Regions from separate parts of the Allostigmatella hybrida genome, predicted to be linked through region 2. Evidence: riboswitches for the same ligand, from Rfam matches in the RefSeq annotation. Region 2 holds a riboswitch; the other holds the start of a gene.

Region 1 (15,346 bases), on a different contig from region 2:
TCCGGCGCCGACAGCGTCTTGACGAGCGTGATGGCGGCGGAGGCGAACGCGTTGAAGACCACCCCCGTGAGCAGGGCCGCGTAGGGCGCCCGCGCGGCGTGGCCCCGGCTGGCGGCGAGCACGAAGAGGACCGAGCCCCCGGCCCCGAGGAAGGCGAGCAGCGCGGGCCCGGAGAGCCGCTCCAGTCCTCCGGCCATGCCCGGCGCCACTTGCCCCACCGTGGCCAGGCCCAGCGCGAGCGCCAGCGTCGCCCCCAGGGCGGCCCCACCCGACACGCCGAGCACGAACGGATCCGCGAGCGGGTTGCGCAGCAGCCCCTGGAGCGTGGCCCCGGATGCGGCGAGCCCTGCCCCCACGATGACGCCCAGCAGCGCCCGGGGCAGGCGCAGCGACCAGAAGATGACCGCGTCCGAGGAATCCGCGTCCCCGAGGGCCGCGGCCAGGGAGATGGGCTGCTCGCCAAAGCGCACGGCCAGGGCGAACGCGGCCAGCGTCAGCCCCAGGAACGCGGCGCACAGCCCCAGCACGCGGGAGGCCCGCAGCCTCGGGGCCCCGGCGCTCACCTCACCTCCGCGTGCGCATCAGCACGTAGCGCTTGGTGGTGCCGTCCACCTCCACGGTGGCCGCCACCTTCCACCCCTCGGCCCCCAGCCTGCGCAGCTGGGCGAGATCCTCCTCGGGTCCCTCGCGCTTGAGGGACTCGTACTCCACCGCATCGAGGAACGGCGCCTGCGCCTGGGCGGCCTGGGGCAACAGGAAGGCCGACAGGGCACCGGCGGCGAGACCCGCCAGAAGAAGGAGCGATGCGGAACGACGGTCCATGGATGCACTCCGGTGAGGAGAACGCTCGGCCTAGCATCTAATCCCTGTTTTTCCGTGCCGGAAGCGGCTCAGCGTGCGGCAGCCCCGGGATGCACCAGACCGAACAGCTCCTCCAACCCTTTGCCCAGCGAGGGCCCCGGTTGTAGGAGCGCCAACGAAGGCATCTCCACCCAGCGCGCCGAGGCCAGCCCCGGCAGCGCCTGGAGCTTGTCCTTGCCCACGTCCACGTGGGCCGCGTCCACCACCACCTCGGGCCGGGCCCGCACCACGCGCTCCATGGAGTACACGGGGTAGGCGGAGCCCGCGTCCGCCGCGACGTTGACGGCCCCCACATCCCCCAGCAGCTCGTGCGCGAAGGAGCCGGGGCCCGCGACGACGAGCGGCTCGAAGCCATAGACGAGCAGCACCCGGCGCGGGGGCAACGCCTTCGCCGCCTCGCGGATGCGGGCCTGCGTGGCCTCGAAGCGGGAGATGAGCGCCTCGGCCTCCTTCGTCTGGCCCAGCGCCTGGCCCACCGCGCGCAACGCGGCGAGCGTGTCCCCCACGGAGTGCAGGGGCAAGAGGAGCACCGGTACGCCCAGCTCCGCCATGCGCTCCACGGGCCGCTGGTTGCCCGGCCCGGGCTGCACCAGGATGAGGTCCGGCTTGAGCGCCACGACGGCCTCCACGGACGGATCCACGAAGCCCCCCACGCGGGGCAGCGCCGCCACGGCCTTGTCCTCGTCGAAGCGGGAGACGCCCACGAGCGTGCTTCCCGCCCCCATGGCGAGCACCATCTCCGTCAGCGAGGGGGCGAGCGTCACCACGCGCCGCGCCTTGCCCTCGCGCTTCGGGCCCAGGAAGCGGGGCGCCGGGGCCGGCGCGGCGGCCTCCACGGGCCCGGAGAGGCTCAGCACGGCGAGCAGCCACAGCGAGATGAAGGGTGTCCTCATGGAGAAGCTCCTACGGCAGGGCGACGACATCTCCAACCAGGGAGAAGCCATTGCTCGGACAGGCCAGAATGGGGGGTTGGGCGCCGGGACCGGGGCCCCGCCGCTCGATGAGCTGGTGGCCCACGGCCTCGATGACGAAGACGCGGCCCGCGTTGTTGTCCCCCACGTAGGCGCGGGAGCCCACCACGGCGAAGCGCCCCGCGGAGGACAGCGGGCAGTCCGTGGCGCCCGGCGGGCACGCGAGCGTGTACGTTGACACCACCGCGTCCTGGGCATCGAGCAGCACCAGCCCCGTCTTCTCCACCGCCGTGAGGTGGAAGTCGTTGTCATAGACGGCATGGCCTCCACAGCTCACCAGCAGCCGATCGCCCAGAGAGGCCACCCATCCCGCGTTCAGGCACCCGTCTCCCAGCGGCACCGGGGATACCTGGCGCGTCCGGGGGTTCACCTTCGCCAGGCTGCCGGGCCCTCCGGGGCGGTACGTCGCCGGATCCAGGTTGTTGAGGGCGATGTAGAGGCTGCCCTGGTGGACGGCGATGCCCGTGGGCGTGGACTCGGCGGAGCCGCCGGGGAAGGCTTCGGCGGGAAGCACGAGGGGGTTCGGGTCCAACACGGGGGCCAGCGGATTCGCCACGTTCACCCGCGCCAGCCGCCCTCCCGCCGAGACATCCCCGCCCAGGTTGCCGTACAGCGTCACCCAGAGGTCCGTGCCGAGCTTCGCCATTGCATAGGGATTCGTGTTGGCCCCGAAGTCCACGCTGGCCACCGGTGTCAGCCCCAGGCCGTTGGGGAAGCGCGTTCCGCCCTGGGGCTGGGCCAGGGGCTCGGCCCGGCGCCGCAGCACCAGCAGCGTGTTGCTCGTGGAGTTGATGACGTAGACGAAGGGCTCGTCCACGAGCACCTGGTTGGGGGCGTTGCCCGTCTCGGGGGCCTCGGCCAGGGGGCCGTAGTCCGACAGCCGGGCCTCGCGCAGCCGCTTCGCCGCGTCGAGCACCAGCAGCACGTCCTGCATCCGCGTCACGGTCTGGGGCCGCTCCCCCACCGCCACGTTGGGCCCCTTCAAGTCCGTGCCCGCCTGGAGGCCCACCACCTGCCCCGTGTTGAAGCAGGCGGCGACGACATCATAGGTACACACGCCCGTGCGGCAGCTCTTCACGCCCCCGCAGGAGGTGTCGCAGGTGCCGCAGTAATAAGGATCCGCCTGGAGGTCCACGCACCCATCCCCGCAGCGCGTGGTGGTGGCCCCGGTACACGCCGCCTGGCACTGGCCCGCTTCACAGACCTGGCCCGCCGCACAGGCCACCCCGCAGCCCCCGCAGTGGGCCGCATCCGAAGCGGTGAGGACACACTGCCCGCCGCACCGCGTGGCCCCGGGTCCGCACTCGCAGGCCGAGGCCGTGCACACGCCCGCCCGGCCACACGTGACGCCACAGGCGCCGCAGTGGTTGGGCTCGCTGGTGAGGTCCACGCACTCCGAGCCGCACAGCGAGAGGCCCTCGCCGCACTCCGCCCCCTGGTCCGGGCAGCCCGCCAGCACCCCCGCCAGCACCGCGACCAGGGCCCACCGCCGGGGCCGCCTCCGCTCCATCGCTTCGTGGCCATTCATGGGGTCTGGGTCCTTTTCGAGGAGCCGCCGAACGAGGCCGCCACCGTCACGTAGGCGGCCCTGCCGGGCAGGGGGTAACCGTCGAGATCCTCGGCCTGGGCGTCGAGGAGGTTCTTGAGTTCCAGCGACACGGTCAGCTCGGGCGTCCGGCCGAAGGTGCTGGAGAGGCCCGCGTGGAGGAAGGTCCGTCCGGGCAGCACCGCTTCCTCCGTGCGGTTGACGAACTGCGCGGCCTGCGTGGCCACCTCCACGCGGCCGGTGAGCCAACGGGGGCCTCCCGAGGCGCGGGCGCTCAGCTTGTGGCGGGGCCGGTAGGGCAGTTCCTTAAGGTAGTACCGCGGATCATCCCGGAGGTTGCGCGACACGAGCAGGGTGTAGCTGAACGCCCCGGCCAGCCAGGGGAAGGGGCGCCACTCGCCCTCGGCCTCCAGGCCCACCGCGCGCGCCGAGGCGAAATTGTACGGCTTGGCGGCGAAGGGGGGATAGAGCTCGTAGGCGATGAGGTTCTCGTAGAGGCTGTAGAAGCCGCCCACCGAGGCCAGCGAATGCTCCGTGCGGTGCACCACCGCCGCGTCCATGTAGAGCACCCGCTCGGGCTTCAGGGAGGGATTGGGCAACAGCAACCCCTGGCGCACGTAGAGTTCCTGGAAGGAGGGCGCACGGTGGGCCTGTCCCACGTTGGCCCGCAGCGCGAAGCCCTCCGGCAGCTTCACCGTGGCGCCCACCTTCGGGGACAGCAGCGTGTACGGCCCCGCGCGCTCCAACCGCACCGAGGGAATGAGGCGCAGGAGCTCTCCTGCCAGGCTCACCTCGTCCATCAGCATGGCGCTGGCCCGCCACCAGCCCGGCCGGGAGTCCTCTCCCGGGGCACCTTCCGCTCCGGTGACGTCCTCGGTGGACACCGTCACCACCGCCGAGACGCCGTGCCGCTCGCCCAGTTGCGTGCGCGCCTCCGCCTCCACGCCGCCCACGCGCTGCACCTGGTGGCCCTGTGTCACCAAGGGCCCGCTGGACAGCCCGATGCGGTCCCCTCGGAACCACGCCCGCGCCGAGCCCTGCACTCCGCTGGACTCGCCCGACAGCCGCACGCTGGCCGCCACCCGCCCGGCCTCCTGCCTCGCGTCCGGCAACGGGTTCTGCGCGGTGCCCGCCAGCCCCCGGTCATCGGCGGACAGCTCCAGCAGCGCATCCAGCTCCAGCGTCTCGCCCAGCCCGTGCCTCAGCCGGAGCAGCCCGCCGGCCCCCCGCGCGTCGTTGTTCGCGCGGCGCCGCTCGACGAGCGGATCTCCCGGCAGCGCGGGGCTCGCATCGAAGCGGAAGCGGAAGTTCCCCGTGGAGCGGCCTCCATGGAGCAGCAGCAACGCCTCGCCCTCCCCCACCGGCCCCGAGGCCATCCCCCACCCACGCACGGTGTCCCAGCTTCCATAGCTGGCCTCCCCCGCCACCTGCACTTCGTGGCCGGGCCGCCGCGTGACGACGTTCACCACGCCCCCGAGTCCGCCCGAGCCGTAGCGGGCGCCCGCGCCCCCGCGCAGCACCTCGAAGCGCTCCACCAGCGCCAGCGGCACGCGCGACAGGTCCGCGATGCCGCCCGCGCCGTTCAGGGGAATGCCATCCAGCAGCACGAGCGTCCCGTTGGCCGCGGCGCCGCGCACCACCAGGCTCTTGCTCTGGCCGTAGCCGCCGCTGTCCTGCACCGCCACGCCCGGGGCGGTGGCGAGCACCTCGGCGGCGTCGCGGGCCGCCCCGCCAAAGTCCGCCGTCTCAATGACGGTGAGCGCGCCGCTGGGGTCCCGCTGGGCCGCCGACTCCGGAGGCTCGGACACGGGGGCCGCGTGGACCTCCACGGCGGGCACGGAGAAAACGGGCACCTCGGGACCGGCCGGGGCGGCGGTCTCCTGGGCCTTCACGGAACTGCTCATGCTGAGCGCCAGGCACACTGCCAGCCCGGCGCGCGCGGGCCACGCCATGCTCCGCCTTCCACTCTCTCTGTCGAAGAGAGAAGGCCAACCGGAGCCCTCACCGGGGCGCCCGGACCCCTGGGCAGGTCTCCTGGCTCATGGGCTCGGCTGCCCACTCACAGTGGCGGGACCGCGCCGGTCTTCCACCGGCTTCCCTCTTGCGTGCCCGGTGTGGGCACCCAAGGGCGTGCCCCTTGTAGGGGCTCACCCCACGTGCGTCAAGCGCGCCGCCGGCGGCGTCAGGCGCGCGTGGACGTACTGCTCGAAGGCGGCGGCCTGGAGGAAGCTCACCTCCACGCGCCCGAAGCGCAGCGCGGAGCGGTCGAACAGGGGCGTGGGCCGGCCCGGGACGATGAGCACGCCGCCCACGAAGGTGCCGTTGTGGCTGCCGGCATCCACCACGTGCCACACGCCCGTGTGCGGCTCCTTGCGGAAGAAGGCGTGGGTGCGCGAGACGGTGAGGTCCTCGAGCACCGCGTCATTGTCCAGGCTGCGGCCGAGCTTCAGCTCGTTGCGCGCCGGGAAGCGCTCGCGCAGCTCCAGCACGTGCAGCTCCAGCGCCCCCTGGGGCCCGCGGGCCCGCGCCGGCGTGACGGGGCAAGCGTTGGCCTGGAAATCCCACCGCTGCACGGGCGACTCCCACACCAGCACAGGCCAGGAGACGGAGCGCAGCACCGTTTGCCGATCGGCGAGCAGTTGCGAGGCCAAGATGGAGAACTTGAGCGCCAAGGCACACCCTTCGGTCGAAGCGGAGGCCGGAAGCTGTGCATGCCCTAAGGGAGCGTCCAGCCCCGCCCTTGTCCAAAAGGGTGATGGCGCTTCCTGGGAGAGGACAAAGGTGCGGCAAGGTGCGCCCCGTCCAGACCTCGCATCCCGTTTCGTGGACGCAGAGGCCACGCGCGGGACGGTTCTTCCGCCCTGCCCCGAGGGAGCACGGCCTGGCACGAAGGGTGCTCCAGGCGCCGGTGGCCTCAGGCGGCCAGAGCCGGTGAGGCGGCCGGGCCATGGGTGGCCCGGCGGGCGTGAAGGAGTGGGCGGACGATGCTGACGGCAGGGAAGCGATTGGCGGTGTTCTCCATCCGGGAGGGCAAGGGCGGGAGCATCTGGGTGCGCGCGGGCAGCGCCTTCGTGAACAAGGACGGCTCGCTGAACGTGCTGCTGGATGTGCTGCCGCTGGATGGGAAGCTGCACGTGCGCGAGGCGGCGGAGCGGCGGGACGGGGCGCAGACGCCGGGGGGCCGGTACGCGCCCGGCCCGGGGCTCGAGCCGGAGCTCATGGGAGGCCACCCGTGAGGGGGCCCGTGCGGCGGATGGCGTGGGGGGTGGTGCTGGGGCTGGGACTGCTCGGCTCCAGCGTGGCGGAGGCGCGCGGCAAGGCGCGCACCCAGTACACGGGCGTGGTGAACCTCAACGAGGCCACGGAGGCGGAGCTGGACCGGCTGCCCGGCGTGGGGATGAAGGCCGTGCAGCGCATCCTCGCGCAGCGGGCCAAGCGCCGCTTCCAGCGGCCCGAGGAGCTGGTGAAGGTGAAGGGCTTCGGCAAGAAGAAGTTCCAGAAGCTCAAGCCGTACCTGACGGTGACGGGCCCCTCGACGCTCACCCAACAGAAGGCCAGCGCCGAGCCCCCGCCCCCGAAGCCGAAGGGGTAAGAGGGTGCGAGAGGGCTGTCTCCTGGCAGCCCTCTTGCTTTTGACGCATTGAGTCAAAACGATGATCCTGGCCGTTGGATGTGTTCCGGGCCCATCGGGCGACAAGCGGCCAGGCTTGTACCGGCCCGGCAGGTAGTGAATCTTCGAACCGGTGCAGGGCGCCTGAGCTACATGTCTGCAACGGGCGACATGGAGGCGGAGTTGAAGGAAACTGAGGGCATGAAGGAGCTGGACGAGAGCGGCGGGACGGAATCGGAGACACGGGCCAAGACCCAGGGGCCTCCGTTGGGAGAGGTGCTCGAGTTCATGCGCCTGTTGTGGGCGGTGGATCACGGCCTGCAATCGACTTCCAAGCGGATGGAATCGAACCTGGGCGTCACCGGCCCGCAGCGGCTCGTGCTGCGGTTGGTGGGCCGCTTCCCGGGCATCACCGCCGGCGCGCTGGCGCAGATTCTCCACGTGCACCCCAGCACGCTCACGGGCGTGCTCAAGCGGCTGGAGAAGCGGGGCCTGCTGGAGCGCAAGTCGGATCCGCTCGATGGGCGCAAGGCGCTCTTCGCCCTCACCGAGGCGGGCCGCACGCTGGATGTGCCCTCCACGGGCACGGTGGAGTCGGCCGTGCAGCGCGTGCTGTCGCGCATGTCGCGCCCGCACATCCTCCACACCCAGGACATGCTGACCGCGCTCGCCACGGAGCTGGGCGGCCTCTCCACCGGCGCCATGCCCTTGGAGCCGTCCACGCGGACGGATACGGACGCCGGCTGAACATCCCGCCCGCCGCACTGTCCGCATTGGACACCGGGAGGGGTGCCGGGCGGCCCGCGCGGGGGGACGTTGATAGAGATTTGGGAAATAGGCGCCCTCCCCACGGGTTGCCTCGCCACTGAGCGGACGAGACATTGAACCTGGAAACCCCGCAGAGCCCAGGCCCGGACCTTCCCCCTTCGCCCCCCTTCCCGCCGCCGCCACCCGCCCCTGCCATCAGGAGCCGGCGCGGACGTGAGGTGGAGGCCCTGCTGGCCGGGGTCCGTGCGCACCAGCGCCGCCAGCTCTGGCTCGAAGGGGCCCTGCTGGGAACGGGCACCCTGCTGGTGCTGGCCCTCGCGGGCGGCTTCCTCGCGCTCGTGTGGCCGCTGCTCGGCCGGTGGGTGCTGCTGCTGACCCTGCCCGCGGCCGTGGCGGCGGCGTGCGCCTGGAGCCTTGGGTTCGCCCGGAAGATGGTGGGCGACGATGTCCGGACCGCCCGGCTGGTGGGGCAGCGGCGGCCGGAGCTGTCCCTGGACGTGCTCGCCGCCGTGGAGCTGCGCCGTGGGGACGGCGCGCAGCACCACTCCGCGGAGCTCGCGGACGCGTTCCTCTCGCAGATGGATGTCCGGACGCGCCGGGTCAGCCCCGCCAGCGTCGTGGACGGAACCCGGGTGAAGCGTGCCGGCCAGGGGCTGGGCGCCCTGGTGCTGGTGGTGGGCGTGGTGCTGGCGCTCGCGGGAGGCCGCTGGCGCACGGGCGCGGTGAAGGCGTGGGAGGCGGGCCGGGACGTCGAGGCCTCCGCCCAGTTGGAGCCCATCACCGGCGACATCGAGCTGACGTACCGCTACCCGGCCTACACGGGGCTGGCGCCGCGCACCGTGGCCGGGACCAACGGCGAGGTGAGCGCCCCGTCCGGCACCGAGGTGCTGCTCAAGACGCGCTCGGACCGGGAGGTGGAGCGCGCGGAGCTGAGCATCAACGGGGAGACCCTGCCGCTCACCGTCACGGGCAACCGGGAGCTGACGGGCTCCTTCGTGGCGAAGAAGACCGGCACCTACCACTTCATTTTCTACGGCTCGCGCACCAAGCCCCTGGCCGTCGGGCCCGGCATCGCCCTCACCGTCGAGGCGGACGCGGCCCCTCAAGTCGCGCTGCTCACCCCGGCCACGGAGCTGGAGGTGGACCCGGACCAGGAAGTCTCCCTCAAGTACACCGCCTCGGATGACTACGGGCTGGGAGAGCTGGCGCTCGTCTACCGCATGCCCGGCTCGGCGCAGGAGCAGCGCATTCCGCTCAAGCGCGAGGATGGCCGCCGCACCCAGGGGCTCCATGCGTGGAAGGTCCACACGCTCAACGCGAAGCCCGGCGACCGCATCACCTATTACATCGAGGCGAAGGACAACGACGCGGTGGAGGGCCCCAAGCGCGGGGTCAGCCGCACGCTGGCGCTGCGCATCTACAGCGCCGCCGAGCACCGCCGCGCCGCCCTGGAGAAGATCGAAGCGATGTGGGGCCGGCTGGTGGACCACCTCGCCGAGCGGCTGGAGAGCCCGGACCGGGCGAAGGAGAAGCAAATCGAGCGCATCGCCGCGGGCCAGGCGGTGGATGCCAGCGGCCAGCAGCTCGTCTCGGACATGCGCGCCCTGGCCCAGGAGCTGTCGCGCGAGCGCGACGTCCCGGTGGAGCTCGTCTCGGCGCTGAACAACGTCTCGGACGGCATGGTCCGCAGGCTCACCACCACGCAGGACCTGCGCCGCATCTACCTGCGCACCCAGAAGATGCGCGGCGAGGACTGGGGCACGGGGGCGCGGCTGACCGGGGCGGTGAACGAGGAAATCACCGAGACGGAGAAGAACATCCTCTACCTGGAGTCGCTGCTCGACCGGCAGAAGCTGGAGGCGCTGCGCGAGCTGGCCGAGGAGCTCAACAGCCAGCGGAGAGATTTGACGCAGCTCCTGGAGGAGTACAAGAAGAGCCCCAGCGACGAGGCCCGGCAGCAGGTGATGCAGCAGATCCAGCAGATGCGCGAGCGCATCCAGGAGCTGGTGCGGCGCATGGCCGAGCTGCGCAAGAGCATCCGCGACGAGCACCTCAACGCCGAGGCGCTCGAGGAGATGATGAAGGACCAGGACGTCTCCAGCGCGCTGGACGACGTGGAGCGGCTCATGCGCGAGGGCAAGGTGGACGAGGCCATGGCCAAGCTCCAGGAGCTCTCCATGCAGATGGACCAGATGATGGAGTCGCTCAACGAGGCCCAGCAGGAGTTCGGCGGCGAGCAGTACCCGGAGCTGACGGAGAAGTTCGGCAAGTTCATGGAGGACCTGCAGCAGACGGTGCAGGAGCAGCAGCAGGTCTCCGAGGCCACCAAGGCCCTGCGCGACAAGGCCCGCCAGCAGAACCGCGAGCGCATCTCCGAGCGCGGCAAGGCGATGAAGGACGACCTGATGCGCCAGGTGGAGCAGGTGCAGAAGAGCTACTCGGAGCTGGGCGCCGAGCAGCTCGACAGCCGCTCCGCGGCCCCCATGGCCGAGGCCCAGTCCCAGCTGGAGAACCTGAAGAACGCGCTGAAGCAGGACGACTTCGACCTGGCCTCGGAGGCCGCCCAGCGCGCCGAGGAGATGGCCCAGCAGCTCGCCGCCCTGGGCGAGCGCCAGCGCCAGCTCGACGAGATGTTCGGCAACCCGCCCGACGCGCGCGAGCAGTCCGCCCAGAAGGCGCAGCGGCTCCAGCGCGACGCGAACCGCGTGCAGGACGTGAACCAGCAGCTCCAGTCGCTCTTCCCCCAGCCGGGCTCGCAGATGAGCGCCCAGGACCGGCAGCAGCTCCAGCAGCTCGGCCAGCAGCAGCAGTCCCTGGAGCAGCGCGCCCAGGGGCTGCGCCAGCAGATGGAGGAGATGGAGCAGACGGCGCCCCTGTTCGGCAAGGAGGCCGGCGAGCAGATGGAGGGCATTGGCCAGCGCATGGGCGAGGCCGCCCAGCGGATGCAGGGGCAGGACCCGGGCCGGGGCTACGGCGAGCAGCAGGCGGCGCTCGATGGGCTGCGGCGCTTCCAGAAGCAGATGCGCGAGAGCCAGCAGGGCGGCGGCAAGGGCGGGCTGCCCCTGCCCATGGGCGCCGGCGGCCGGGGCCGGGAGGGCAACGGCAATGATCCGCGCGACAAGGTGGAGCTGCCCGACGAGGACGCCTTCCAGGCCCCCAAGGAGTTCCGCAAGGACCTGCTGGACGCGATGAAGCAAGGGGCCCCCGAGCGTTACCGGGAGCAGGTGAAGCGCTACTACGAGGAGCTGGTGAAGTGAGCCGGAACCGGGATGCTTCCGCGCGCGAGGCGCGCCACCGCGGCGGGCGGGGACACGGGCTCGGGGCCACCCTGGCCCTGCTGGCCTTGCTCCTGGCCACGCCTCCGGCCCACGCGGACGAGGACCTCAAGAGCGAGGTCAAATCGCGCCTGACGCGCATCGAGGAGTCGCTGGACGGCTGGGACGTGGTGGGCGCGCGCCGCGAGCTGACGCAGTTGGAGGACCTGGTCCCCGCGGACATCGAGCCGCTGAAGTACTTCCAGGGGCGCATCGCCTTCGAGGAGGGGCAGTACACCGAGGCGGTGGAGCTGCTCCAGGCCGCGCGGGTGGAGGACAAGCCCGGCAGCTACCTGCGGCTGGCCAAGGACACGCAGCGCATCTTCAAGAACCACCAGCGCACCGAGAGCGACCACTTCATCCTCTTCTACCCGAAGGGCAAGGAGGAGATCCTCGTGCCCTACGCGCTGGAGACGCTGGAGGCCACCTACCGGGCCATGGTGGAGGACCTGGGGTGGACGCCGCCCGGCAAGGTGCGCGTGGAGCTGGTGAACAACGCCCGCGAGCTGTCCAAGGTCAGCACCCTCACCTACGAGCAGATTCAAACGACGGGCACCATCGCCATCTGCAAGTTCAGCAAGCTGATGCTCACGAGCCCCAAGGCCGTGGCGCGCGGCTACGACTGGCAGGACACGCTGGCGCACGAGTACATCCACCTGGTGGTCAGCCAGATGAGCCACAACACGGTGCCCATCTGGCTGCACGAGGGGCTGGCCAAGTTCATGGAGTCGCGCTGGCGCGGCAAGGCCGGCATGGCGATGACGCCCTCCACGCTGGCGCTGCTGGGCCGGCGCGTGAAGGCCGACACGCTCATCCCCTTCGAGAAGATGCACCCGTCCATCGCCATGCTGCCCACCGCGGAGGACGCGGCCACGGCGTTCGCCGAGGTCTATTACGCCATCGACTACGTGCACCAGACGAAGGGCACCGCGGGGCTGCGCACCATCATCCAGGAGCTGCGCAAGGGGCAGCAGGACCGCAAGGCGGTGGAGGCCGCCATGGGCGTGCCCTTTGCCCTGTTCGAGAAGTCCTGGCTGGCGCACATCAAGAAGCAGCCCTTCCCCAAGGAGCTGCTGCCGCGCGACGAAGTGGTGCTCAAGGAGCACGACAAGGGCAAGGACAAGGAGGACCCCAAGAAGGGCAAGGAGATCTCCTTCGGCGACTTCGTCGAGGTGACGGAGGTGCCCGCGCGCAAGTTCGCGCACCTGGGCGAGCTGCTGCGCGAGCGCAACCGGATGCTGGCCGCCTCCGAGGAGTACGCCAAGGCGCACGCCATCGTCGGGGACAAGTACGAATCGGTGTCCAACAAGTACGCGCTGGCGCTGCTGCACCTCAAGCGGCTGGAGGAGGCCGAGCAGGTGCTGCGCGGCTCGCTGCGGGTCCACCCCGGCTCGCCCCAGACGAACGTGCACCTGGGCCGCATCCTGCTGTTCCGCAAGGACTACCCGAAGGCGAAGGCGGCCTACCAGGAGGCGCTGTCCACCAACCCGTTCGATCCCGAGGTCCACGTGGCGCTCACCCGCATCCACCAGGCCCTGGGCGAGACGGCGCTGGAGGCCCGCACGCGCGCGGCGAGCGCCATGCTCCTCAACAAGGAGCCCGACCAGGTGGACAGCCTCGTCCAGGCCTTCCTGAGAGAGCACGGCCAGCTCTCCGAGATGGACGTCTCGGGCGAGCCCGCGGAGGCCCCAGCCCCCACGCCCGCCACCGACGGCGGTCCTTGAGATGCCCGCGGCCCGGACCCCGCCCCCCCTGGAGCCGCTTCCCGCCCGCCTGGAGACGCTGCTCGATGCCCTGACGGACCGCCACCTGGCGGACCGGCTGGAGCGCGTCTACCGGGCGGCGGCGCGGGCCATTGACCGGCTGGGCCACCTCAACATCGTCAAGTACGAGCCCACCAGCGTGGAGCCGGACGGCGCGGATCTCTCGCTCTGGGAGACGATGGCGCCCGCCATCGGCGAGACGCTCCTGGGCGTCAACCACCTCATCGCCGTCATCCGCGAGCAGTTCCCCGGGGAGGCGCGCGCGGCGGGCACCGGCCAGGGCTGGAGGCCCCCGCCCGCCAGCGCCGACGAGCGGCTCACCCAGGAAGTCGAAGCCCTGCTCCAGGCGAGCGCCGCGCGGCTGGCGCGCCGGGTGGCGGACCTGGGCGAGCGCGTCCGCCTGCCGGAGGTGGTGAGCAACCGGTGGGGGCTGATGACGGAGTTGCAGACCTTCCGCCTGGACTTCCGCTCGCGCATCGGGGACCTCGTCTACCTGACGGCGGCGGCCTTCGAGGACGTGCGCCGGGAAGAGGTGGTGCCCGGCCATACGCACCAGGTGAACGCGGCGGTGGCGCTGCGCGGGGCCACCATGGATCTGCGCCGCTCGCTGCAGGGCCGGCTCGAGCGCGCGGCGAAGACGCCCCCGGAGGGGCTGCCCGCCCTCGCGCGCCAGCTGGAGGACAGCCTGGGGGCGTTCTCGGCCATGCCCGCCTCGCTCACCCTGCGCACCCGGGACAAGCAGCGCGTGGTGGAACTGCGCGCCCAGCTCCGCGAGGCCGGGGGCCAGCCCCGCCTGGAGGACGGCGCCCTGGCCGGGTGGATTCACCCCCTGCTGGAGATGCTGGAGCAGGTGGCCGAGGCGCTCACCACCCAGCTGCTCACCGCGCATGACCGGGGCGTCTGGGCCGCCTGTGGGGCGCGCCTGGAGCAGGTCTCCATGCACCTGGCCCTGGGCTCACCGGGCGCCGAGCGCGTGCTCCTGGAGGCGATGGACCGGGCCGGGGCGCTCTCCGGCCGCTCGGCCACCTTCGACGCGTTCCTGCGCAAGCACCGCCGGGCCTCCGGCGATGGCCTGGAGGACGCGGCGCTGCGCGAGACGCTGGAGCTGTTCCGCGAGCGCCTCGCCGCACTGCCCTTTCATTGAACTACTTGGAGCCCTCGGGCTTGGTGCCTTCGGGCAGCGCGGGGGCCGCGGGCTTCGGGGGCAGCACGCGCAGCGCGTCGTAGCGCCGGGCCAGCGACTCCACCGTCAGCTCTTCCTGCCACTGCTTCGGGTTGGTGTTCCACTGGTAGTCGTCGGGGACCTTGCCGCCGCCCTGGCTCTTGTAGCCCATCATGTCCGGAAACTGCGGCGACCAGCGGCCCCCCGGATCCGGCTCCTTGGTGACCGGCTGCCGGCTGGGGATGACGAAAGGCTTGGGTTGATTGCTCATGGGCTTCTCTCCCTGCGAACGGATCTCCAGCCTCTCTAAATCCCCCGCGCCTGGGTAGCGGAAATTACCCGGCGACCCGCGCCGGGAGCGCCCTCCGCCGGGACTTCGGCCGCCGCCGGAAGACATGGTGCGAGGCAGGGGGCAGCACGCCTGGCCCCATGGAGAACACGGCCGCGAAGTAGCGCGCCTGGGCCTCGCTGCCGTAACGGTAGCGCCGCTCCCCGCCCCCCTTGAGCACCACGTCCACCGCCCACCCATCCCCGTCATGGAGGAGCGCCACCCGCTCGATGTCGACCATTCGCACCATCCCCTCCTTGGAGGGCTCCTCCATGGAAGAGGCGTGCCAAGCCGCGCACGGGCTTCCAGGGGCTTGGGGTGTGCGCCGGTGAGCACTGCGGTTCCCAGGGCGTAAGAATTGCCGATGCGCTCGCCTGGCCGCCTGCCCCCAGCCCAGGGGGAAGGAACATTGTTCAGCTTGTGAAGTGCGAATCCTGCGTTACGTCAAGGGCATGACTTCAATCCCAGATCTCATCGGCGAAGGGCGCTTCGCGGAATTCACCCTGTCCGAAGGTTGCCTGCTGTGTGGTGGTGAGGTGAGCATCCGGGCCACCCCCTCGGGCGCGCACAGCTACTGCCCCACGTGCCACTGGCTGTCCCGGCCGCGCATGAAGGTGCGCGGCGAGGGGCTCGAGCTGTCCTACTCCGCCGTGGCCAACGCGTAGTGCCCTTGGGGCCTCTCACCGCGCCAGCCAGAGCCAGAGCGGCGCGGTGGCGAAGCTCAAGGGAATGCCCAGCCCCACCATGAGCACGGCGATCTCCACATCCAGGTCGTGCTCGGAGGCGAGGATGGCGCCGCTGACCATGGGCGCCATGGCGCTCTGAAGCAGCGTGGCCTCGCGCACGACGGGCGCCATGCCCGGCACCCACCACATCCCCAGCATCACCAGGGCGGGCGCCAGCGCCAGCTTGTAGCCCAGCCCCAGCCCCAGGGCGCCCAGGCGGGAGCGGAGGCCCCGGAGCTGAAGCTGGAAGCCCACCGAGAAGAGCGTCAGCGGGGTGAGCGGGGCGCTGAGCCGCCCC
Region 2 (15,346 bases):
GGGCGTGGTGGGCACGGCGGCGGCGCTCGGCCTGTTCGGCCTGCTGTTCACCCACCGGGTGGCCGGGCCCGTGCACGTGATGAACCTCTATGTGGAGGCGCTGGCGGCGGGGCACTACCCGCGGCTTCGCCCGCTGCGCCGGTACGACGAGCTGAAGCGCTTCTTCGACCGCTTCAGCCACGCGGTGGAGCGCATCCGCGCCCGCGAGGCCGAGGAGGCCCATGCGCTCGCCACCGCCCTGAGCGCCTTCCAGCCGCTGGCCTCCACCGAGGAGGCCCGCGCCGCGCTGCAGGTGCTGGAGGAGCTCCACTCGCGCAAGCGCCAGGCGGTGGACAACCCCATCAGCACCCGGACCCCCCTCCTCCCCCCCCGCTGAGGCCCGCGCCATGAGCCGTCCCCGCATCGTCTTCATGGGCACGCCGGAGTTCGCCGTGGCCTCGCTTGCCGCCTGCCTGGAGCTCGGCGAGGTGGTGGCCGTCGTCACCCAGCCGGACAAGCCCAAGGGGCGCGGCAACGCGCTCACCGCGCCGCCGGTGAAGCTGCTGGCACAGGAGCGCAACGTGCCGGTGCTCCAGCCGCCCAAGCTGCGCACCCCGCCGTTCTCCGAGGTGCTGCGGGAGCTGGCGCCCGATGTGTGCGTGGTGACGGCCTACGGGAAGATTCTCCCCAAGGACGTGCTGGAGGTGCCGCGCCGGGGCTGCGTCAACGTGCACGCCTCGCTGCTGCCGCGCTTCCGCGGCGCCGCGCCCATCCAGTGGTCCATCGCGCACGGGGACGCGGAGACGGGCGTCTCGCTCATGTGCATGGACGAGGGACTGGACACGGGGCCCGTGCTCGCGATGAAGCGGCTGCCCATCGGCCCGGAGGACACGAGCGCCACGCTTCACGACAAGCTCTCGCAGCTTGGCGGCAGCCTGCTGCGCGAGTTCCTGCCCGCGTACCTGAGCGGCGAGCTGAAGCCCGTGCCCCAGCCCACGGAGGGCGTGGTGCTGGCCCCCCTCATCCAGAAGGAAGACGGGCAGCTGGACTTCACCCGGCCGGCGGTGGAGCTGGAGCGCCGGCTCCGGGCCTTCACCCCCTGGCCCGGCGTCTACACGGGGCTGAACGGCGCCCGGCTCAAGGTCCACCGGACGAAGGTGGGCGCGGGCCAGGGCGCCCCGGGCACGGTGCTCGCCGCGTCCTCGGAGGGCATCGAGGTGGCCTGCGGGGAGGGCTCGCTCGTGTTGCTGGAGGTTCAGCCCGAGGGCCGCCGGGTCATGAGCGCCCATGAGTTCCTGGCGGGCCACAAGCTGGCGCCCGGCAGTCAACCGTTCTCGGCGCTGGCCGAGGCCAAGGGCTGAGCGGTGGGCCACGAACGAAGGGAGAGACGCGGATGAGCATGACACTCCTGGTGCTGCACGGGCCGAGCCTGAGCCTCCGGAAGGACTTCGAGGGGCTCGATGGGGTGCTGCGCCTGCGCGCCGCCAGCCACGGCCTCGCGCTGAAAATCATCCAGTCCAACCACGAGGGAGGGCTCATCGACACGCTCGTGGCCGAGCGCCGGAGCATCGACGGGGTGGTGGTGAACCCCGCGGGCCTCTTCGCCTCCTATCCGCTCCGGGATGCGCTGGAGGCGCTGAGCATGCCCGTCTACGAGGTCCACCTGGAGGCCGCGCGCGCCAAGCAGTCCGTGCTGAAGGACGTGTGCACGGAGCAGTTCTCGGGCAAGGGCGCCGACCCCTACCTCCAGGCGATTGACGGCTTCATCCAGTCCCAGCGCACCACGGGCAGCGGGAAGGGCAAGGCCCCGGCGCTCGCGAAGATGAAGACGCTGGGGCGCAAGAACTCCCGGGAGCCCAAGGTCCCCCCGGCGCCTGGGGGCAAGACGCTGGGCCGGGGCGTGAAGGCCGCGCCCGCCGAAGGGATGCTCTCCCGGACGCTCGTGCGCCAGAAGATCGCCGAGCGGCTCGCGGGCAAGCTGTCCGCGGCGGAGCTGGCCGCCTGGGCACGGGTGCAGTGGATGGAAGTGCAGCGGGGAGCCCCCGCCGAAAGTGGTTACCGAGACATGCTGGAGGACAGCCTGCAGACCCTCACCCTCTCCACGATGCCCGCCAGCCGGTTGACGGACGAGCAGCTCGTGGACCTCATGGCGCAGCTCGAAGGATGAGCGCCCGGACCCTTGCCATCCAGGTGCTGTCGCGGGTGCGTGCCACCGACGCGTACCTCAACGTCGTGCTCGACACCGCCCTGTCCGAGACGCCGCTGAAGGACCCGCGCGACAACGCGCTCGTCACGGAGCTGTCCTATGGCACCACGCGCCGGCAGCTCGCGCTCGACTACGCCATCACCCGCTTCGCGGACCGGAAGCTGGACGCCATGGAGGACCGGGTGCTCGCCGCCCTGCGCATTGGCGCCTACCAGCTCTTCCACACCCGCGTGCCCCCGCGCGCGGCGGTGGCCGAGACGGTGCAGGCGCTCAAGGACCTGGGCGTCGAGCGCGCCGCGGGCTTCGTGAACGCCATCCTGCGCAAGCTGGCCTCGCTGCCCGGGCCGCCGCTGCCGCCCGAGGGCGACGTGGCCGAGTACCTCTCCATCCGCGAGAGCCACCCCCGGTGGCTGGTGGAGCGGTGGCTGCGGCAGTTTGGCCGCGAGCGGGCCGAGGCGATGCTGGTGGCGGACAACCAGACGCCCCCGGTGGTGATCCGCGCCAACAGCGCGAAGGTGACGCGGGACGAATTGCTCACCCAGTTGCGCGAGGTGGGGCTGGAGGTACAGCCCACGCCGGTGTCCCCGGTGGGCATCATCCTGCCGCCGGTGGGGCGGCTGGAGGACGTGTACGGCTACTCCGAGGGGCTCTGGCAGGTGCAGGACGAGGCCGCCCAGCTCGTGGGCCTGTACGCCGCCATTCCGGAGACGGCGCGCACGATGGATGCGTGCGCGGCGCCCGGCGGCAAGGCGTGCCACCTGGCCGAGTCGCACGAGGTGGTGGCCATGGACCTGCACGCCAACAAGCTGCCGAAGATTGTCTCGGAGGCGAAGCGGCTGGGGGTGATGAGCCGGCTGCGCGCGGTGGCGCACGATGCCACCAAGCCCTACGCCGGGGAGCTGGGCGAGTTCCATGCGGTGCTGGTGGATGCGCCGTGCTCCGGGCTGGGCACGCTGCGGCGCCACCCGGAGCTGCGCTACCGGCGGGAGGAGGCGGACCTGGGACGGCTCGCCTCGCTCCAGCGCCGCATCCTGGAGAACTGCCAGGAGGTGGTGCCCCCGGGCGGGCTGCTCGTTTATGCCGTGTGCACCCCTGAGCCGCAGGAGGGCCAGGACCAGGTGGACATGTTCCTGCGCAGCCACCCCGAGTGGACGGCGGAGCCGCCGGTGCTGCCGGGCGCGAAGCTGCCCATGAGCCAGGCCTGGCTGCGCACGCTGCCGGGGCCGGAAGGGTGGGACGGCTTCTTCGCTGCCCGCCTGCGCAAGCTGTACTGAGCTACCGGGGCCGGTGGATCCACAGCGAGCCCCCCACGCGCGCGGCGCGGAACACCGCGAGCGGGCGGGTGGCGGGGCCCTGGAGCACCTGGCCGTCCTCGCCGAAGCGCGAGCCGTGGCAGGGGCACTCCAGGAGCTTCTCGTGGGGCAGGTAGGCCACGCCGCAGGCGCCGTGGGTGCAGATGCTCCACACCGCCGTGTAGCAACCCGGGGCGGTGTGAATCACCCAGACATCCAGCAGGGCCTCGGGGAGGCGCACCGCAGAGAAGCCCCCCGGCTCAAGCAGGGTGGGGTGCCCGGACAGCGGAACCTCCACCCAGCCTTCCTCGGGGCGGCCCGGCGTCACGCCGCAGGGGTTCTCCTCCTCGGAAGGAGGGGCGGGCGGGGGCTCCGTGCCTCCGCACCCGGCACAGGCCGCGGCGAGGGCACAGGTGCCTCGCAGCAGGGTGCCGAGCGCGGTGCGGCGGCCCATGCGAGGGGCCCCCGCTGGACTCACGGGGTGGACCCCAGGCTCACGCCGTTGACGACGGCGACGGCGTCGAGATCAAACCCGCCGGAGGTGCCGCTGTAGCCGTTGGCGCCGCTGTCGCGGATGCGCACGAAGCGCGCCCGCGAGACGCCGAGCGTGGCCAGGTCGAACCCATCGCCGCCGGCCACGGTGGGGTCCGTGGGGCTGATGCCGTTGTCGGGGTGGGAGAACACGGGCTTGACGCCCGCGCACCCGGGGAAGCCCTCCGGCCGGTTCGTGGCGTCGCAGGGGAACTCGCTCCACGTGACGCCGTCGTCGCTCACCGCCACCACGCCCGTCTCGGGAAAGCGCGCGAAGGCGTTCTCGAAGACGATCAGGTCCACGCCGGGACCGTCCACCACGGCGATGTCGGTGAACTCCAGGACGATGACGCCCTGCTGGCCCAGGCTGAGCACATCCAGTGAGCCGGCGCTGCTGCCCTCGCCCCGGGGCGGCCCGAGCACGACGCCCGGGAACAGGTCCTGGCCAAAGCCCGCGGAGGCCCCGGGTTGGAATGAAACGACACGGTCCGCGAAGGGGTTGGAGGCCGCCGCCGGAGGGGGGCCCGCGTCCCGCTGCTCGTCGTCCCCGGGCCCCGGCTCACCGGAGGCATCGTCCCCGCCACAGGCGGTCAGGCTCATGAGCGTGGCCAGCCCCACGCCAGACAACCCTGCTGGAAACCGGAGGAGGTTCATGGCTGGTCAATGCGGACGAGCCGCTCTCCATTCTTGTCGGACACGCCCACGAGCAGGCTGCTGCCCAGCTCCGTGAGCGACAGGACCTGCGTGCAGCTGTCGGTGAACTTCAGCACGGGGGTGGCAGGGCCCGGGGTGACGGAGCCCTCGCTGAGCGCCAGCGCCACGCGAGACACGTCCGTGTACGCGGGCGGCCAACTGGAGCTGTCTCCGAGCAGCAGCGCCACGCCGTTGCCGAAAGCCGCCACGGTGAAGAAGTCGCTGGGCAGCGTCAGCTCGGGGGCGTCCGAGAGGTTGAAGGGCGTCTTGCTGCTGAGCGCCGGCTGGTAGAGTGACGGCGCCGCGGCCCGCAGGCGGTTGGCGAAGCTCAGGCCATCGAAGTAGCCCAGCACGGCCACGCCCTCGGCGGTCACCGCCGTGTGCCCGCTGGAGGCCTCCCAGGCGGGATCAAACCGGGCGAGCAGCGAGATCGTGGGCGGATCCGTCTGTGCCTGGAGGGCGTAGATGCCTGCCTCCGGCGGGTTGCTGCCCAGCCCCAGGCCGTTGATGAAGAAGGTGTCCTGGATCGAAGCGGCCGTGAAGTTACCGGGTGCGGAGAGGTACCGCGGGCTGGCGGGAGTCTGGTTCTGGTAGAGCGAGACGTAGCCCGGGAAATTGGCGCCGGACTTGGTGTAGCCGCTGAGCAGCCGCGAGCCGTCATTCACCAGGTAGCCACTGGGGTAGACCGTGTTGCCACGGTCCGAGGGCTCGATGATCGAGAACAGGGCCTCGCCACCGGTCTGCAGCGAGGGCCATGTGCCCAGCGGATACACCTGGTTGTCCGCGCCGCTCAGCCCATAGACGGTGTACACGGGCCCCGGGCCCACGGCCGTGACGGCGATGATGCCCACGGGCAGGGCCGAGTTTTCCGAGGCAGAGAAGCCCGCCTGAAGCTGGAGCGTGCCAAGCTTCGCGTCGTGAGGCACATCGCAAGGGCCTCCGCCGCCGTCCGTGCCGCCATCGCCCGTGCCGCCATCGCCCGGAGGCGTGGGATTGTCCCCGCCGTCCGTTCCCCCGTCCCCTGTCCCCGCGTCGCCCGGGCCCGGGCTCGTGGGCGGGCCATTGGGATACAGGGGAACGCACTTCTCCTCCTGACAGACCCGGGGATTGGCCGGATCCCGCTGCTCGGCGTCCTCCTGGCAGTCAAAGGAATTGGTGCACTCCGAGCCGCAGCCGGTGCCCAGGCCCACGAGCACGAGGGTGCCCAGGACGGGCATCCACCGCGTCCACGTCTTACCGAGTCTCATCGCGTTCCACATTTGGCGCTCCGCTCCTCCGCCCCCTCCGGGCGAATGACCTTCGAGGCGCGTGCGCGGAGGCCCCCGGAACGGTCCGGAGCATGCCTCCGTCACCTCCCCTCGGAGGTTCCGGTGATGGCCGTGCCGCTGGGCGGCACGGATCCTGGGCAGGTCTTCGGACTCACAGGCGCGGAGGGCTCGCGGGGAGACCTCCTCCTACTGGCTGTCGCTTCCCGGCCTCGGATGGGGCCAGTGCTTGCGTGGACAGCGCTCGTTCCTGTTCACCGCTGCGGGGCAGTCCCGGACTCACACCGGGTTCCCTTGAGCCTCCATGACGTCATGGGGGCGCCGAGGACAACCCGGGGGATATGGCGGCATGCAGGCGTTTGTCAAACGGCAACCCCGGCGCGCCCGGGGTGGGAGGGCTACTCCTCGCTGGCCGCGGCCAGCTTGAAGGCGTCGAGCACCGCGGCGGAGGCCCGGTCCAGGTACTTGCCCTTGCGGATGAGCAGGCCGATGGGGCGCGAGACGGTGCCCTCGGCGAACGGCTTCACCACCAGCGAGTTGGCCTGCACCTCGGCCTGGCACGTGGACAGCGGGAGGATGGCCACCCCGAGCCCCATCTCCACCGCGCGCTTGATGGTCTCGACGTTGTCCATTTCCATCACGGGGTTGAGGTCCAGGTTCTTCTCGCGGAAGAGCCGGTCCAGCGCCTTGCGCGTGGGGGCCTCGCGGTCGAAGGCGATGAAGGGCACGCCCGACAGCGCGGTGAGGCTCACCTTGGCCTTGCTGGAGAACGGGTGGCTGGGCGCGCACACCACCGCCAGCTTGTCGTCGCGGAACGGCAGGATGTCCACGCCGGCGCGCGGCTGCGGGTAGGCGACAATCCCAATCTCCGCCGCCCCGAGGATGACGTCGTCGTAGACCTGATCATTGCGCCGGTAGTTCAGGCGCATGTTCACCTTGGGGTGCGTCTTGAGCAGCTGCTTCTGCACGCTCTGCAGCTCGTGCAGCCCCACCGAGTAGATGGTGGAGACGGTGGTGGTGCCCTGCACCTCGGCGGCCTGCTCGCGGATCTCCTGCTCCACCTCCGCGAAGCGCGCCAGGATTTCCTTGCAGCCGCGGAACAGCCGCTCGCCGGCGGGCGTGGGGGTGACCTGGCGTGCGCTGCGCGACAGCAGCTTCTGCTCGTACCGGTTCTCCAGCGCGCGAATCTGCTGGCTGACCGCCGACTGCGTCACGTGGTTCAGCTGCGCCGCGCGAGAGAAGGAGCCCGTCTCCACGACATCACAGAACATCTTCAGGCTTTCGAGCTGCATTGGGGGGGCTCCTACACCGGTGGAGAGGGGTAAAGCCAGAGGTAATTAGCTGTCCTTACATACCCTTGGGGCTCAGAGCGTCTCAAGGCTGCGGGGGAGGCGGAGGAGGGGAGAGGTAGGGGCGCGTCAGGACAATGACACACAGGCCCAGCGCCATCAGCGCACCACCGCAAAGGGTTTGGACGCGGCCGATGTGTGTGGCCGCGTCGAGAATGACCTCACACTCCAGCTTGCTGAGCCCCACGCAGTCCTGCCGTCCGAAGAGGCCGCGCAGGCCGAAGAAGAGCAACAGGATGCCGCCGCTGAGCATTCCCGCGCACAGCCCGAAGACAGCGGCTCGCGTGAGTCCGGACAGGGTGGAGCGGCCAGGGCTGTTGGAGGCGGCGGTCATGATGCTGAAGCTACAACGGTGCGGGCGTGAGCGCCTCTTCCCGCCTATGCTGCGCGGGCATGAGGATCCTCTATGGAGTGGTGGGCGAGGGCATGGGCCACGCGACGCGCTCCCGGGTACTGCTCGAGGCGCTCACCCGGGAGCACGAGGTCCACATCGTCGTGTCGGGCCGCGCCCAGCAGTACCTGGCCCGGAGCTTCCAGAACGTGCACGGCATCTGGGGGCTCACCCTGGCCTACGAGGGCAACTCGGTGAAGAAGTGGCAGACGGTGCTCCAGAACCTCCAGGGCGCGGTGGCCGGCCTGCCGGGCAACATCCGGCGGTACTTCGAGCTGGTGGAGCAGTTCCGGCCGGAGGTGGTCATCAGCGACTTCGAGACGTTCAGCTACCTGTTCGCCAAGGCGCACCGGCTGCCGGTCATCAGCGTGGACAACATGCAGATCATCAACCGGTGCAGCCACGAGGCGGGGCTCCTGGCGGGGTACGAGGATTCCTTCGAGGCCACGCGGGCCATCGTCAAGGGCAAGCTGCCGGGGGCGTTCCACTACCTCGTCACCACGTTCTTCTATCCGCCGGTGCGCAAGGAGCGCACCACGCTGGCCCCGTCCATCCTGCGCCCGGAAATCCTGGAGGCGAAGTCCGAGCCCGGCGAGCACCTGCTGGTGTACCAGACGGCCACCACCAACACGCAGCTGCCCATGATTCTCCAGCAGAGCGGCATGCCCTGCCGCATCTACGGCGTGCGCCGCCACATCACCGGGGATGAGGTGGAGGGCAACCTCACCTACCGGCCCTTCAGCGAGCAGGGCTTCATCGATGACCTGCGCACCGCGCGCGCGGTGGTGGCCGGCGGGGGCTACACGCTGATGAGCGAGGCGGTCTACCTGCACAAGCCCGTGCTCTCGATTCCCGTGGAGGGCCAGTTCGAGCAGATCATCAACGGGCTCTACCTGGAGCGGCTGGGCTACGGGATGCATGCCCGGCACCTCACGGCGGACACGCTGCGGGAGTTCCTCGCGCGCGTGCCCCGCTGCCAGGAGGCGCTGAAGGGCTACGCGCAGGAGGGCAACACGAAGATGCTGGCCGCCCTGCGCGAGCAGCTCGAACGGGCCTACGCCTACCGGGGGCACTGGCGGGCCGAGATGGCCGAGCAGGACTGAGCCCCATGAGCGAATGGCTGAACCTGCCCCGGGTGACGGATGCCCAGGGCCACGCGCTGGATGTCATCGAGCTGCGGAACCTGGCGGTGGATTGCATCGTGGGGCTCTACCCGCGCGAGCGCATCGCCGCCCAGCCCCTGCGGCTGGATGTGGCCCTGTTCCTGGAGGCGCCCAAGGCCCCGGAGGCCGGGCACCGGCTGCCCGCCGCGCACGATGGGCGCCTGGCCGGCGAGCTGCTGTTCCTCCTGGAGGCGTGCCGCTTCAAGGTGCTGGAGTCGGCGGCGGAGACGGTGGCCCGCTACGTGTTGCTGTCCCCCTTGCCGGAGGCGCCGCACGCCCAGGTCCGGGCGGCCACGGTGCGCGTCACCAAGCCCCACGCGCTTGAGGGGCTGGCGGTGCCGTCCCTGCAGGTGCACCGCACGGCAGAGGAGCTCGGGGCCCCGGAGCCCGCCGCTTCGGGGGGCATGGACTTCGTCCACGAGGGGCCGGGCTACAGCGTCTACCGGCTGCACCTTGGACCGGGACGCACCGCCGCCCATGCCTTCGCGCCGCCCGGAGAGCAGGCGGAGCTGGTGCTGGGCGGAGGGTTGCTGCTGAACGGGGCGCCCGTGGCGCGCGGCATGGCCTTCCACTGGCCCGGGGGCACCGTCCGCGAGTACGGCAACCCCACCTCCACCGCGCAGGCCATTCTCTGCGTCAGCCTGCCGCGGTTCTTCCCGCTGGTGGAGAGGGCGCCGCTCCCCGCTGGCGCGCCCCCGGTGCAGGGGCGCTCCTACTACCCCGCTGGCGCGGGGGGACCGTCAGCTCACCGGTAGCAAGGGCTCGCCCGGGGGGCGGGGCTGTCCGTCCGCCTCTTGCGAGACGGGCTCCTCCGGGTTGCCCAGGGGCAGGTAGCGGCCCGCGGAGGCAGACCACTCCAGCAGCTCCGAGCGCACCATGTCGTAGAACCACGCGTGGAGGCGGACCTGTCCGGACTCCACCTTCTCCCGCATGCCCGGGTAGCTGAGCACGTTCTGCATCTGGGCAATCGCGCTCTGCTTGGCGGCATCCTCGGGGGAGCAATCCACGGCCAGGTGCTCCAGCACCGGCTCGGCCTCCTTGAGCCAGGACGCCACGCTGGGCAGCCCCTCCGGCGGCTTCCGGGCAATCAGGGCCGTCATCGCCCCGCAGGCCGAGTGGCCGCAGACGATGATGTCGGTCACCTTCAACACGTTCACCGCGTATTCGACGGCGCTGGACACGGCGGCCGACGCGGGCGAGCTGGCCGGGGGCACCAGGTTCCCGACGTTGCGCACGATGAAGAGTTCGCCAGGGTCCGTGGAGGTGATGAGGTTGGGGCTGATGCGGCTGTCCGCGCAGGTGATGAACAGCGAGTGGGGCGTCTGCCCATGGGCGAGCCGGTCGAAGATGGGCCCATACCGCTGCAGGCTGTCCTGGCGGAACCGCTCCACGCCGTACACCAGCCGCTCCCGGACCGAGAGGTAGCCCGTGCCCTGGAGGATGGTGGCCACGTCCGTCTCGGTGAGGGCGAAGAGCGGCTGCAGCGCCTGGCCGTTCTCCTGGCGGATGAGCACCTGCTGCAGCTCGGGCCGCGGGGCTTGGAGCACGACCTTGATGTTGGCGGCCAGCAGGTCCGTCACCAGGGTGGTGAGCATGGCCGCGCCCGAGGCATCCATCGTCGTCACGTCCGACATGTCGATGACGACGCCCCGCGAGGAGCCCTGCTTGATGGCCTGGTCGCGCACCGTCTCCAGCTTCGAGGAGGACATGAACGTGAGGGGGCCCGTGAGCGCGGCGCGGTAGGCGGCGGGCGTCTCCCGCTGAATCAGGCGGCCCTGGGTCTGGCTGAGCCGCACCGCGGCGATGGCCAGCGCCGCGAGGATGCCGGCCTGCACGCCCAGGGTGAGGTCCACCAGCACGATGGTGATGAAGGTGACGCCGAAGATGGCCGCGTCCGTGCGCGACACCTTCCACAGTGCCTTCAGCTCGCGCAGGCGCATCATGCCCAGCGCCAGGAACAGGAGCACGCCGGCCAGCGAGGCGATGGGGATGTAGGCGATGAAGGGCGCGAAGAGCGCCAGCACGGCCAGCAGCGTCAGGGAGTGGATGATGGAGGCGCGCCGGGTCCGGGCCCCCTCCTGCGCGTTCGTCTTCGAGCGCACGGCCACGGCCGTGATGGGGATGCCGCCGAACAGCGCCACCACCGCGTTGCCGAGCCCCTGGCCCACCAGCTCCTGGTCCGTGTCGTGGCGCAGATCCTTGACGACGCGGTTCACGGCCGCCCCGGCGAACAGCGCCTCCAGCGAGCCGAGCGCGTAGACGATGAGCGCGGTGCCCAGCAGCGGTATCAGGCTGCCTTCCGGCAGGTGCGGCAGCTGCGGGCTGGGCAGGAAGCGGGATATCTCCCCCACCGTATCGGCCTGCAGGCTCAGCCCCACGTTGACGAGCGCGGAGAGGGCCACCGCGATGAGCGGCGCGGGCAGCCGGGGCCACACGCGCGGCAGCCCCAGGCACAGGGCCAGCGTCAGCGAGGCCAGCACGAGCGCGCCGGGATGGAACTCGTGGATGAGTTGCCCCAGGTGCGTGAGCACCTCCACCACGTGGCCCTCATCCGGCGACACCAGGCCGAAGGCCCGCGGCAACTGCCAGATGAAGATGATGGCGCCGATGCCCGCGGTGAAGCCAGTGGCCACCGGCAGGGGCACGAAGCGGACGATGCGCCCCAGGCCGAACATGCCCGTCAGCACCTGGAGGATGCCCACCACCAGGCCAATGAGGAGCATGCCCCCCAGCCCGTACTGGTACACGGCATTGGCGATGAGCACCGACATGGCCACCGCCGGGCCGCTGATCGTCAGGGGTGTGCCGCCGAACAGGGCGCACACCACGCCGGCCAGGATGGCCGTCACCATGCCCATGTGGGGCGAGACGCCCGAGGCCAGCGCGATGGCCAGGGTGAAGGGGATGGCGATGGCGGCCACGGTGAGCCCCGCGCGCAGATCCTCCTTGAGGTACTTCGTTGAAAAGAGCGCCTTCCACTCAGGCAAAAGGGAACGGATGCCCAGGTCCAGGCGCATCGTGGAGGGGCCCTCGGCCCGTGCTCTTCCGAAGTGCTCTTTCTGCTGCATGTCAGTCAAATCCCTCGAAGCGGGGGCCCGAACGTCCGGGCGCTCTGCACCGTCCATCCAGATGAAATCTTCCGGAGGCACGGTGAAATGAGCACTCCGATGCTTTGTGCACAGATCCAGGGCAGCCCGCTTGGATTAATTTGAGCCCATTCAAAATGGGGGCCGATCGGCAACTTGGCGTGCTGGGTTCAGACAATTCGAGAGGTTCAGCGAAGTAGGTCAGGCCTCACCTACGGGAGCCCCTTCATGAGCATTCGCCGCTCGAGCACCAGTGAGTCGCTGCCGGTCCAAGCCCTTCGGGCGGATGCCGCTGCCCCCCTGCCGCACATCAACCAGCTCCGGCCCAAGGGGGCCGCCGCCTCCCATTACGTCAATGGCCCCTACAACTGCGCCCCGGCCGTCGTGGCCATGGTGGCGCGCAGCTGGGGCAAGCAGGGCCAGCTCAACGACGCGCAGCTCATCAACAGCCTGGGCAAGGGCGTCGTCACCTCCAAGGGGACGACCCCGGAGGGGGTGGCGCAGATGCTGGGGCGCATCGGCGTGCCCCTGGCCGGCGAGGCCCTGGCGGGCCAGTACAGCGACGCGGCCCTCAAGCAGCACCTCCAGCAGGGCAACACCCTCATCGCCCAGGTTGGGGTGAATGACCGCGCCACCGGTCAGGACAGCGCGCACTACGTGCTCATCCACAAGGCCACGGCCGACGGCAACTACGTGGTGTCGGATCCGATGGCGAACAAGCCCTACGTCATCAGCCCCAAGCAGCTCCGCGAGGCGGTGGGCCGGGCGCCCCCGGACGGTGGCCTGCTCATCCCCGTGGGTGGCCCGGGCAACGCCTCGGCGGCCGCCACGGCCTCGTCCCTGGCCTCCGGGCAGCCCATGCCGGCGGAGATGGCCCGGACGGACGCCTTCGTGGGGGCCTCGCGCACCTCGCGCGGCACGGCCGAGATGCCGCTGCCTTCCCTGCTGCCCACGGCGCCTGCGGCGCGGGGCGAAGGGGCCACCGTGCTTCCCTCGCGGGCCGGGGCGGAGTCCCTGCTCCAGGGGCTGAACACGGCGACGCTCGCGTCCACCACGGGCGCCTTCGCGGGCAGCCCGGCGGCGGCCGCCCCCCTGGAGGCGCCCGTGCCCGCGGCCTTCTCGGTGCCGGACAACGCGCTGGAGGGCATCGACACGCGCTTCCACGAGGCCGCGGTGGCCGGGCCGGCACTGCCCCTGAGCACCGCGGAGCAGCACAACCTGGCCTCGCTCGACGTCCGCTACGGGCAGGAGAGCGTGCAGGCCGCCCCCGTGAAGGAGCAGATCACCTCCCAGGAGCAGAACGTCGAGCAGATCTCCCGCGAGCTGCTCTCGCGCAAGGAGCGCAAGGACCCGGAGCTGAACCGGCTCCTGGCCCGGCTCGAGTCCAGCCTGTTCTCCAAGGACCGGCAGGTGCTCAACCGCATCAAGCGTGAGGACTTGAGGGATCCGGGCATCGGCAAGAAGACCTGGATCGACTCGTTCTGAGCAGAACCTCCGGCACGCTGGACCCGCCAGTCTCGTGACAGGCAGGCGGGACCGGCTAGTATTTCGAGGCGATGGCTGGCCCCCCAACGGATGGAAGAACTGGAAAGTCCTCCGTCAAGCACCGGCGGCCTGCCTCGGACGAGAGCTCCCGGTTCTCGAAGGCGCTGGAGCAGGGCACCCGGATCGACCGCTACGTCCTGCTGAAGGCCGTGGGGCAGGGCGGCATGGGCACCGTCTACGCCGCGTATGATCCGGAGCTGGACCGCAAGGTCGCCCTCAAGCTGCTGCGCCCCGACAAGGAGGGCGAGGAGGGCTCGGAGGGCCGCGCCCGGCTGCTGCGCGAGGCGCAGGCCATGGCCCGCATCTCCCACCCCAATGTCATCACCGTGCACGACGTGGGGACCTTTGGCGCCCAGGTCTTCATCACCCTGGAGTTCATCCAGGGGCAGACCCTGCGCGAGTGGCTGCGCCGGCAGAAGCACCCCTGGCAGCAGATCCTCCAGAAGTTCCTGGAGGCGGGCCAGGGGCTGGTGGCCGCCCACCGGGCGGGCCTGGTGCACCGGGACTTCAAGCCCGCCAACGTGCTCATCTCCGACAGCGGCCGGGTCTACGTCACGGACTTCGGCCTGGCCCGGCTGGCCGAGGCCGCGGGGCAGGAGGAGGCCTCCTTCGAGGCGGACGCCGCGTTCGAAGAGCTGTCCGGCGGGGTGCTCTCCTCGGCGCTGACGTCCGCCGGGGTCATCGTGGGCACGCCCCAGTACATGCCGCCCGAGCAGTACCTGGGCAACGCAGGCGACGCGCGGCTGGACCAGTTCAGCTTCTGCGCCTCGCTGTACTGGGCGCTCTACGGCAAGCGCCCCTTCCAGCCCCAGCAGATGGCGGCCGTGGCGGCCGAGGTCAGCCAGAGCCTCCAGGCGCCGAGCGCGCAGGAGCTGCGGCGCAAGTGGCCCCCCGGCACCATCGTCCAGGAGCCGCCGCGGGATGCGCGGGTGCCCTCCTGGGTGCGGCGCGCGGTGCTCCGGGGGCTGTCGCTGGGCCCGGAAGACCGCTTCGCCTCCATGGAGGACCTGCTGACGGCGCTGTCCCAGCACCAGCGGCGGGGCCGCCGGCGCCGGGTGCTCGCCGCCGTGGGGGCAGCGGCGGTGGCGGGCGCCGGGGTGGCGCTGTACGTCCAGCAGCGGGGCGAGCGGTGCACGGGCTCCGAGCCGCTCATGGCCTCCGTGTGGGGGCCCGCGGCGCGGCAGAAGCTTGAGACGGCCTTCGCCGCCACGGACAAGCCCTTCGCCCCGGAGAGCGCCCGCAAGGTGGTCCAGGTGCTGGAGGGGTATGCCCAGGGCTGGACGCGCATGCACACCGAGGCCTGCGTGGCCACGCGCATCCAGGGGACGCAGACCGAGGCGCTGCTGTCCCTGCGCATGGTGTGCCTGGACCGGCGCCGGAGGGATTTCCGGGCGCTGGTGGGGCTGCTGACCGAGGCGGACGCCAAGGTGGTGGAGCGCTCGGTGGATGCCGCCGCGGCGCTCCCCTCGCTCCAGGCGTGCCAGGACATCGAGTCGCTGACCGAGCAGACCCCGCTGCCCGAGGACCCCGCGCGCCGCGCCACCATCGAGCGGCTCGGCGAGCAGCTCTCGCAAATCAAGGCCCTCCAGGACGCGGGGCGCTACCAGCCCGCGCTGAAGCTGGCGCGGAGCATCGAACCCGAGGTGGTGGCCACCACCTACCTGCCGCTGCAGGCGGAGCTGCGCTACCACCTGGGCTGGCTGCTGCAGCAGAGCGGGGACGCGGAGGCGGGCCTGCGCGAGCTGGAGCGGGCCTTCGACGAGGCGGAGTCCAGCCGGTCCGACCGCACCCGGCTGGAGGTCCTCATCAAGCTCATCTTCACGCTGGCCGACAACGGCCAGTCCGA

The links. Region 2 has a riboswitch for cobalamin ahead of KY661_RS10000 (hypothetical protein). Riboswitches for the same ligand answer to the same signal wherever they lie in the genome.
Region 1: another riboswitch for cobalamin. It lies ahead of KY661_RS01130 (TonB-dependent receptor plug domain-containing protein); the one in region 2 lies ahead of KY661_RS10000 (hypothetical protein).

Annotation. Positions count from the first base shown of each region.
Region 1 covers NZ_JAHXBH010000001.1:275,423-290,768, reverse strand. Annotated here, with positions in the region: gene KY661_RS01150 (FecCD family ABC transporter permease) at 1-563, opposite strand, end outside; gene KY661_RS01145 (hypothetical protein) at 565-822, opposite strand; gene KY661_RS01140 (ABC transporter substrate-binding protein) at 891-1,754, opposite strand; gene KY661_RS01135 (MXAN_6577-like cysteine-rich protein) at 1,765-3,360, opposite strand; gene KY661_RS01130 (TonB-dependent receptor plug domain-containing protein) at 3,357-5,330, opposite strand; cobalamin riboswitch at 5,386-5,519, opposite strand; gene KY661_RS01125 (FHA domain-containing protein) at 5,526-6,050, opposite strand; gene KY661_RS01120 (hypothetical protein) at 6,363-6,614, shown strand; gene KY661_RS01115 (ComEA family DNA-binding protein) at 6,611-6,970, shown strand; gene KY661_RS01110 (MarR family winged helix-turn-helix transcriptional regulator) at 7,190-7,735, shown strand; gene KY661_RS01105 (DUF4175 family protein) at 7,975-11,013, shown strand; gene KY661_RS01100 (peptidase MA family metallohydrolase) at 11,010-12,794, shown strand; gene KY661_RS01095 (hypothetical protein) at 12,796-13,977, shown strand; gene KY661_RS01090 (hypothetical protein) at 13,979-14,266, opposite strand; gene KY661_RS01085 (hypothetical protein) at 14,331-14,573, opposite strand; gene KY661_RS01080 (hypothetical protein) at 14,776-14,988, shown strand; gene KY661_RS01075 (AEC family transporter) at 15,004-15,346, opposite strand, start outside.
Region 2 covers NZ_JAHXBH010000004.1:241,170-256,515, forward strand. Annotated here, with positions in the region: gene KY661_RS09970 (signal protein) at 1-376, shown strand, start outside; gene fmt (methionyl-tRNA formyltransferase) at 387-1,340, shown strand; gene KY661_RS09980 (type II 3-dehydroquinate dehydratase) at 1,373-2,146, shown strand; gene rsmB (16S rRNA (cytosine(967)-C(5))-methyltransferase RsmB) at 2,143-3,459, shown strand; gene KY661_RS09990 (QcrA and Rieske domain-containing protein) at 3,461-3,931, opposite strand; gene KY661_RS09995 (cell surface protein) at 3,952-4,662, opposite strand; gene KY661_RS10000 (hypothetical protein) at 4,659-5,948, opposite strand; cobalamin riboswitch at 6,089-6,307, opposite strand; gene KY661_RS10005 (LysR family transcriptional regulator) at 6,365-7,258, opposite strand; gene KY661_RS10010 (hypothetical protein) at 7,341-7,649, opposite strand; gene KY661_RS10015 (MJ1255/VC2487 family glycosyltransferase) at 7,709-8,809, shown strand; gene KY661_RS10020 (dihydroneopterin aldolase) at 8,815-9,624, shown strand; gene KY661_RS10025 (bifunctional SulP family inorganic anion transporter/carbonic anhydrase) at 9,610-11,937, opposite strand; gene KY661_RS10030 (C39 family peptidase) at 12,184-13,440, shown strand; gene KY661_RS10035 (serine/threonine-protein kinase) at 13,512-15,346, shown strand, end outside.